DNA from 2 places in the Xanthomonas sp. NCPPB 3200 genome. Region 1 is predicted to be linked to the other one. Evidence: predicted binding sites of a transcription regulator. Region 1 holds the regulator's gene; the other holds the start of a gene.
The links. Region 1 encodes FliA, which starts transcription of late flagellar genes. Its sites were predicted from a motif close to TAAAGTTTNNCNNNCNNNGGCCGATAA; they were not measured.
Positions count from the first base shown of each region.

Region 2: a site for FliA is predicted at 2,969-2,995, ahead of AC06DU_RS13975 (STAS domain-containing protein). Genes of this name have one in related genera too.

Region 1 is NZ_CM150785.1:2,280,064-2,284,476, reverse strand. Features, by position in the region: gene flhF (flagellar biosynthesis protein FlhF) at 1-592, shown strand, start outside; gene AC06DU_RS09965 (MinD/ParA family protein) at 579-1,463, shown strand; gene AC06DU_RS09960 (RNA polymerase sigma factor FliA) at 1,460-2,227, shown strand; gene cheY (chemotaxis response regulator CheY) at 2,263-2,655, shown strand; gene AC06DU_RS09950 (protein phosphatase CheZ) at 2,655-3,281, shown strand; gene AC06DU_RS09945 (chemotaxis protein CheA) at 3,284-4,413, shown strand, end outside.
Region 2 is NZ_CM150785.1:3,208,782-3,213,194, reverse strand. Features, by position in the region: gene AC06DU_RS13985 (methyl-accepting chemotaxis protein) at 1-433, opposite strand, end outside; gene AC06DU_RS13980 (chemotaxis protein CheA) at 502-2,508, opposite strand; gene AC06DU_RS13975 (STAS domain-containing protein) at 2,525-2,854, opposite strand; gene mfd (transcription-repair coupling factor) at 3,360-4,413, opposite strand, start outside.

The DNA.
Region 1 (4,413 bases):
GACCACCACCATCGCCAAGCTCGCCCAGCGCTTCGCCGCCCAGCACGCCCCGCGCGACGTGGCCCTGGTCACCACCGACACCCAGCGCGTCGGCGGCCGCGAGCAGCTGCACAGCTACGGCCGTCAGCTCGGCATCGCCGTGCACGAGGCCGACAGCGCCGAAAGCCTGCTGGAACTGCTCGAGCGCCTGCGCGACTACAAGCTGGTGCTGATCGACACCGCCGGCATGGGCCAGCGCGACCGCGCCCTGGCCGCCCAGCTGAACTGGCTGCGCGCCGCGCACCAGGTCACCTCGCTGCTGGTGCTGCCTGCCAACGCGCACTTTTCCGACCTCGACGAGGTCGTGCGCCGCTTCGCCCACGCCAAGCCCCAGGGCGTGGTGCTGACCAAACTTGACGAGACCGGCCGCTTCGGTAGTGCGCTGTCGGTCGTCGTCGATCACCAAATGCCCATCACCTGGGTGACTGACGGACAGCGGGTCCCCGACGACCTGCACCGCGCCAATGCCGCCAGTCTCGTTCTTCGCCTTGAAGATTTGCGGCGCGCTGCCGATAAGCCCTGTACTCCGGAGCACAACCATGCAGTCGCGTGAATACGCCAAGCTGACCAACGCCTTCCCCCTGTCGGCGACCCGTCCCGAGCCCCTGGGCCCGGTGCGCACCATTGCCGTGACCGGTGGCAAGGGCGGCGTGGGTAAAACCAACATCTCCGCCAACCTGGCGGTGGCGCTGGCCGACATGGGCAAGCGCACCCTGCTGCTGGACGCCGACCTGGGCCTGGCCAACCTGGACGTGGTGCTGGGCCTGTCGCCCAAGTACACCCTGGCCGACCTGATCGCCGGCCGCTGCACGCTGGATGAAGTGATCATCGAAGGCCCCGGCGGCGTGCTGGTGGTCCCGGCCGCTTCCGGCCGCCGCCACATGGCCGAACTGGCCCCGGCCCAGCACATCGGCCTGGTCAACGTGTTCTCCGAGCTGGAGCGCGACCTGGACGTGATGGTCATCGACACCGCCGCCGGCATCACCGACAGCGTGCTGACCTTCTGCCAGGCCGCCCAGGACACCGTGGTGGTGGTCTGCGACGAGCCGGCCTCGATCACCGACGCCTACGCGCTGATCAAGGTGCTCTCGCGCGAACGCGGCGTAGACCGCCTGCAGATCATCGCCAACATGGTGCGCGACCCCAACGAAGGCCGCCTGCTGTACGACAAGCTGTCGCGGGTCTGCGAAAAGTTTCTCGGCGACGTGTCGCTGAACTACCTCGGCCACGTGCCGCAGGACGACTGGTTGCGCCTGTCGGTGCAGCGCCAGCAGCCGGTCATCAAGGCCTACCCCGCCAGTCCGTCGGCGCAGGCCATTGCAGAAATCGCTCGCCGTACCTCGCGCTGGCAGGCCCCCACCGTGCCGCGCGGCAATGTCGAGTTCTTCGTCGAACGCATCATCCAACGGGGAGTGGCCGCATGAGCACCGCTACCGCAACCACGGCCAGCGCGCAGTACCGCGCCGTGCAGCGCAACAACGCCAACGACATCGTCACCCAGCACGCCGACCTGGTGCGCCGTATCGCCCACCATCTGGCCGCGCGCCTGCCGGCGAGCGTGGAAGTGGACGATCTGATCCAGGCCGGCATGATCGGCCTGATCGAAGCCTCGCGCAGTTACGACTCCGAACAGGGCGCCTCGTTCGAGACCTATGCCTCGATCCGCATCCGCGGCTCGATGATCGACGAAATCCGGCGGGGTGACTGGGTGCCGCGCTCGGTGCACCGCCGCGCACGCGACGCTGCCGCCGCCGTGCGCAAGATCGAACAGCACACCGGCCGCGCCGCCGCCGCCACCGAAGTGGCCGCCGCGATGGAGATGCCGCTGCCCGACTACCTGCGTCTGATGGAAGATGCCGCCCGCGGCCAGGTGCTGAGCCTGGAGTCGCGGATCGAGGATCACGGCGAGCTGGACACCACCGCCAAGGGCGGCCCCAATCCGCAGCAGATGATGGAGCGTGGCGAATTCGGCCGCGAGCTGGGCAAGGCCATCGGCCAGTTGCCCGAGCGCGAGCAGCTGGTGCTGTCGCTGTACTACGAACAGGAATTGAACCTGAAAGAAATCGGCGCCGTGCTCGGTGTCAGCGAATCGCGCGTCTGCCAGATCCATGGCCAGGCGGTGGTGCGTCTGCGCGGCCGCCTCAAGGTCTTCGAACTGGCCGATGCCGGTGTCGAAATTGACGAATGATTTTTTCGCGCATTTTTTAGTGTTAGGAGCTTGATGTGAACAAGAACATGCGGATTTTGATCGTGGACGACTTCTCGACGATGCGACGTATCGTCAAGAATCTGTTGGGCGATCTGGGCTTCACCAATACCGCAGAGGCCGAAGACGGCAACAGCGCATTGGCGGCGTTGCGGGCCGGCCCGTTCGATTTCGTGGTCACCGACTGGAACATGCCCGGCATGACCGGCATCGACCTGCTGCGCAACATCCGCGCCGACGCCAAGCTCAAGCACCTGCCGGTGATGATGGTGACCGCCGAAGCCAAGCGCGAGCAGATCATCGAAGCGGCCCAGTGCGGCGTGAACGGCTACATCATCAAGCCGTTCACCGCACAGACGCTGGAAGAGAAGCTGGGCAAGGTGTTCGAACGTCTGGCGGCGACCGCCTGATGAACGCCACCGTGGAAGCCGATGCCGAACGTGCCGCCCTGATCGAGCGCCTGCAGCACGCGCTCGATGCACTGGAAAGCGGTGACCAGGTCGCCTGGCGGCGCGAGGTGGACCACCTCGCCGCGCTGCGCACGCGCCCGATGATGCAGAGCCTGAGCCGGCTCGCGCGCGAACTCGGGCAGGCGCTGGGCGAGTTGCCCACCGTGCCCGAGGAAGCAGGCGAACTGGACGATGCCTGCTCGCGCCTGGACCACGTGGTGGAAATGACCGAGAAAGCCAGCCATCGCACGCTGGACCTGGTCGAGGAATGCCGCGAGCTGGCCAACCAGCTGCGCGACGGTGGCCTGAACCAGGACCAGGGCGCGCTGATGGACAAGATGCGCCATAACCTGACCGAGCTGTCACTGGCGCAGAGCTACCAGGACCTGAGCGGCCAGATCATCCGTCGCGTGGCCGGCATCGTGCGGCGCGTGCACGAGGGCTTCGGTGCACTCGGCCTGCCGCCGAAGAATCCCGAGCCGAAGAAAGACGACGGCGGTCTTGCCGGTCCTGCAGTCAAGGGCCTGGACCGTCACGCGGTGTCGCAGGACGACGCCGACGACCTGCTGTCCGGATTGGGGCTGTAACCATGAGTGCTGTTCCAGACGATATTGCTGCCGATTTCATTGTCGAGGCCCAGGAGATCCTGGATCGCCTCGGCGAACAGCTGGTGTCGCTGGAACAGGCACCGGACGAAGCCGACCAGCTCAACGCGGTGTTCCGCGGCTTCCACACGCTCAAGGGCGGCGCCGGCTTCCTGGCGATCAAGCCGATGGTGGAGCTCTGCCACGCCGCCGAGGAAACCCTGGGCATGGCGCGCTCCGGCCAGGCGGTGTTGCAGGCGCATCACTTCGATGCCGCGCAGCAGTCGCTGGATTATCTGCAGGCCATGCTGGATGCGATGGGCTCGGGCGAAACCGTGCCGCATGCACCGGCCTCGCTGATTGCGCAGTTCGACGCCAAGAGCGGCCCGCCGGCGGTCAAGGCCGCGCCCAAGGCCGCTGCCGCTGCACCTGCACCTGCACACGATGACGCACACGGCGCTGCTGCGCCGGGCGCCAAGGCCGCGCCCAAGGCGGCGGCCAAGGCGGCCGACGCCGAGCAGACCGTGCGCGTGGACACCAAGCGCCTGGACGCCATCGTCAACCTGATCGGCGAACTGGTGCTGTCGCGCAACCGCCTCAAGACCCTGCGTACCCGCCTGCGCGACGAAGAACTCGACCGCGCGGTCAGCACCCTGGACATCGCCACCGCGCGCCTGCAGACCGCGGTGATGCGCACCCGCATGCAACCGGTGAGCAAGGTGTTCGCGCGCTTCCCCAAGGTGGCCCGCGATGTCGCGCGCACGCTGTCCAAGGAAGTGGAACTGGAACTGATCGGCGCCGAGACGGAACTGGATCGCAACCTGGTCGAAGCCCTGGCCGACCCGCTGGTGCACCTGGTGCGCAACGCGATCGACCACGGCATCGAATCGCCGGCCCTGCGCGAAGCCACCGGCAAACCGCGCAGCGGCCATGTGCGCCTGTCGGCGCAGCAGGAAGGCGACTACGTCAGCATCGAGATCCAGGACGACGGCGCCGGCATCGACCCCGAACGCCTGCGCGAGATCGCCCGCAACAAGGGCCTGATCGATGCCGAAGCCGCCGCCCGCCTGAGCACCGACGAGTGCCTGCACCTGATCTTCATGCCGGGCTTTTCGACCAAGGCCGAAGTCACCGA
Region 2 (4,413 bases), 930 kb from region 1:
TACCTTCGCCCATGGTGCGGAAGTCGCCGTCGAAACGCGCCACGTCGATGCGTGCATCGATCTCGCCGGCATCGTGTTCCTGCGAGACGCGATTGATCTCCTCATTGACGTGGGCGATGTTGCCTTGCACCTTGCGCAGCGCACGCAGCACCTCGCAGGCCTGCTCATCGCGCAGCTGCGGCAAGGCGACGGCGAAGTTGCCGCGCGCGAAGGCATCCAGCGTGGTGGTGGCAAGCTGCAGCGAGCCGGTCGCGATGCGGATCGTATGGAACAGCAACGCGCCGCTGACGAGCGCGGCCAGGACGCTGGCGGCGAGCAGGGCGCCGTGCGACAGCGTCAGCGCAAAGCCGGCGACCACCACCACGACGGGCAAGGCGAGGGCGAGGGCGGCGGTGAACCACAACTGCGTGGCGATCGGGAGACGGTGTGACATGGCGGCAGCTTCCTGGGCTCAGGGAACAACGGATGACGCGGTGATGTGGGGAGTGCTGGTGTGGTGACTCAGGCCGCCAGGGCGTCCTGGTTTGGATGCAATTGCTGCAGCAGGCTGGGCACATCGAGAATCAGCGCGACATCGCCGCTGCCCAGGATGCTCGAGCCACTGATGCCCTTGACCTGCGCGAAGACCTTGGACAACGGCTTGATCACGGTCTGCCATTCGCCCAGCAAGGTGTCCACGACCAGGCCGAAGCGCTGGGCGCCCTGGCGGATCACCACGATGCTTTCGCGCGCCGGGGTCCTGCCGCCAAGCGCGAACAGTTCGCGCAGGCGCACATACGGCAGCACGCTGCCACGCAGGTCGATGTAGTCGCTGGCGTAGTCGGGGGTGAACTCCACGCATTCCTCCACCACGTCCAGCGGCACCACGAACACCGACTTGCCGACGCCGACCTGGAAGCCGTTGATGATGGCCAGCGTCAGCGGCAGCCGCACCGAGATGGTGGTGCCCACGCCGGCGCTGCTGTCGATCTCCACGGTGCCGCGCAACGCGGTGATGTTGCGCTTGACCACGTCCATGCCGACGCCGCGCCCGGACAGGTTGGTGACCTTTTCGGCGGTGGAGAACCCCGGCTCGAAGATCATCGCGAACACCTCGCGGTCGCTGAGCTGCCGGCCCGGCTCGATCAGGCCGCGTTCCAGCGCCTTGGCGAGGATGCGGTCGCGGTTCAGGCCGCCGCCGTCGTCGGTGATCTGGATGACGATGCTGCCGGAGTCGTGATACGCATTGAGGCCAACGGTGCCGCGTGCGGGCTTGCCGCGCGCCACGCGCACGTCCGCCGGCTCGATGCCGTGGTCCATGGCGTTGCGCACTAGATGGGTGAGCGGGTCGCCGATCTTTTCCACCACCGACTTGTCCAGCTCGGTGTCCTCGCCGGCCACCACCAGCGCGATGTCCTTGCCGAGTTCGCGCGCCACATCGTGCACCACGCGCTGGAAGCGGCTGAAGGTGCCGCCGATCTTGACCATGCGCAGTTGCAGGGCGCTTTCGCGCACCTCTTCCACCAGGCCGGCCAGGATCGAGGCCGATTCCAGCAACTGCGCGTCGCCGGTGCGCTGTGCGTTGGCATTGGTGCCGGCCACCGCGATGATGAGTTCGCCGACCAGATCGATCATGCGATCGAGCTTGTCGGCGTCGACGCGGATCGAGCGCGCGTCGGGGTTGCGTGCGCCGGTGTCCTGCGGCGCGCGTGCCGGCGCTGCGGCCGGCACGGCAGCCAGCGCGCCGACCACCGGCGCGGCAGCCACGACCGGCTCGCTGGCAGGAACGGCGCTGGCGTCCATCGGTGCCGGCACCGAGAGGATCTCCAGGTCGCAGTCTTCGCGCACGAACTCGAACACGTCCTCGATCGCGGCACGGTCGGCATCGCTGCGCAGCAGGATCTGGAAGCCCAGGTAATTGGCTTCCGGATCGAGCGCTTCGAAGCTCGGCAGCTGGCTGACGTCGGTGCTGATCGACTCGACCGAGCCCAGCCCGCGCAGGTTGCGGATCAGCTTGAGCGGCGAGTTGCCGTAGCGCAGCGCGTCGGCGAACAGTTTCAGCGTGATGCGCCAGTAACCGCTCTGTTTTTCCGGGGTGCTGTGCTGGAGGGCGGAGGCGGTGACACCGCATGCGCTGGCCTGCAGGTAGGTCTGCAGTTGTGCCAGCAGGGGGTCGGCCTCTGCCGCCAGTGCGTCGGCATCGGCATGAGCGGGGTCGGCGGCGGTTTCCACCAGGGCATGGATGTGGTCGCAGCACACCAGCAGCAGCGCGATCAGTTCCGAGCTCAGCGTCAGCGCGTCGTCGCGCACCAGGTCCAGCACGCTTTCCACGACATGGGTGAAGCCGACCAGCTGCGGCAGATCGAACAGGCCGCCCGAGCCCTTGATGGTGTGCGCCGCACGGAAGATCGCGTTGACCGCATCCGGCGAGGACTCGCCGCGCTCGGCTTCGAGCAGGTGACGTTCCATGTCTTCGAGCAGGTCCCGGCTCTCGGCCAGGAAGGTCTGCATCAGCTGGTTCATATCCATACGCGTTGCCGGTCCCTTAGTGAATGCGTTCGCCGATACCCGCAACCGCATGCGGGTACAAGGCTTCGAGCAGGCCGAGCAGTTCGATCACATCGACCACCGCGCGGCTGGAATCGGTCAGCGAAAACGGCCGGCCGTCGGCCTGGATCGCCTGCTTGGTCGCCAGCAGCAACTGCAGGCCGGTGGTGTCGATCTCGCTGACCGCCCCCAGGTCCAGGTGCAACCCGCCCGGATGCAGCAAGGCCGGCTGCAGCAGCGGCTTGAGTTCGGCAGCGCGACGGATGGTCATCTCGCCTTCCAGGGCGAGCGTCAGCGGCGCGGGTAGATCGGACAGTGGCGTGTTCATGAATGCCTCAAGCGATGCGGTGGCGCACGGATGCGTGCCTGACGCGGAAAAGGTCGCTCCGGCGCGGGGTCGCATGGGCAGCTCTGCACACGGCGATCACGTCGGTCCATGCAGGTATCGGCGCGCGGCAGGAATATTTAGGCCAAATTCACCGCGGTGACGGATTTGCGAAATCCATCACTTCCCGCGTATTAATTGCTCAGCTTTGTCGCAAGCAGACTCAGGAAGCCGGTGTCCCGGACAGTCGTGCAGGACACCGCGCTATCTTTCAGCCGACTTCTTCACTCGCTGCGTCGGGCGCATGTGCGTGACTGCAGCGGGGAACACGCATGAAACAGGCAACATGGGACCGCACCGGCATCGTCTGCGGCGTTGGGCGTTAGTGAAAATGCCGCATCGGCTTGGATTCGCAGCGGCCCCCGCCTGCGACGCGCTCGACGCATCCTTGCGTCCTGCACGGTCCAGCACGCTGCGTAAAGCAGGCGCAACTGCCCGGCGCGCGCTTCTACCTGGGTGCGAGCATCGTCAGCAGGCCGCGTGCGGCGTTGAAACGGTCCGCGCCTTCCGGTAGCGGCAGCTTGATGCGCAGTTTGTCCGGGCCGTCCATGGTGTAGATCTTGGGCTGCTTCTGGATCATCTGGATCACCGCGACCGGGTCGATCGCCGGTTTTGCCTCGAAGACCAGCCGGCCACCGTTCTCGCCCAGGTCCAGCTTGCGCACACCCAGCGCATTGGCCTGCAGCTTGAGCTCGGCAATCGCGAACAGGTGCTTGACCGGGTCCGGCAGCAGGCCGAAGCGGTCGATCATCTCCACCTGCAATTCGCGCAGCGCATCGGCATCGCGTGCGCTGGAGATGCGCTTGTACAGCGTCAGGCGCGTGTGCACGTCGGGCAGGTAATCCTCGGGAATCAGCGCGGCCACATGCAGCTCGACCTCGGCGCCGCGGACCTCCTCGCCGGCATCCAGGTCCGGCAGCTTGCCCTGGCGGATGCTGCGCACCGCGCGTTCCAGCAGCTCGGTGTACAGGCTGAAACCGACCTCGGCCATCTGCCCGCTCTGGTCTTCGCCCAGCAGCTCGCCGGCGCCGCGGATCTCCAGATCGTGGGTGGCCAGGGTGAAGCCGGCGCCGAGCTCGTCCATGGAGGCGATCGCCTCCAGGCGCTTTTCCGCATCGGAGGTCATCGAGCGACGATCCGGCACCACCAGGTACGCATAGGCGCGGTGATGCGAGCGGCCGACGCGGCCGCGCAGCTGGTGCAACTGCGCCAGGCCGAAGCGGTCGGCGCGGTTGATGATGATGGTGTTGGCATTGGGGATGTCGATGCCCGATTCGATGATCGTGGTCGACAGCAACACGTTGAAGCGCTGCTTCTGGAAGTCGAGCATCACCCGCTCCAGCTCGCGCTCGGGCATCTGCCCATGCGCGATGCCGATGCGCGCCTCCGGCACCAGTTCGGACAGCTCGCGCTGCATGCGCACGATGCTTTCCACATCGTTGTGCAGGAAGTACAGCTGCCCGCCGCGACTGAGCTCGCGCTGGAAGGCCTCGCGCAGCAGC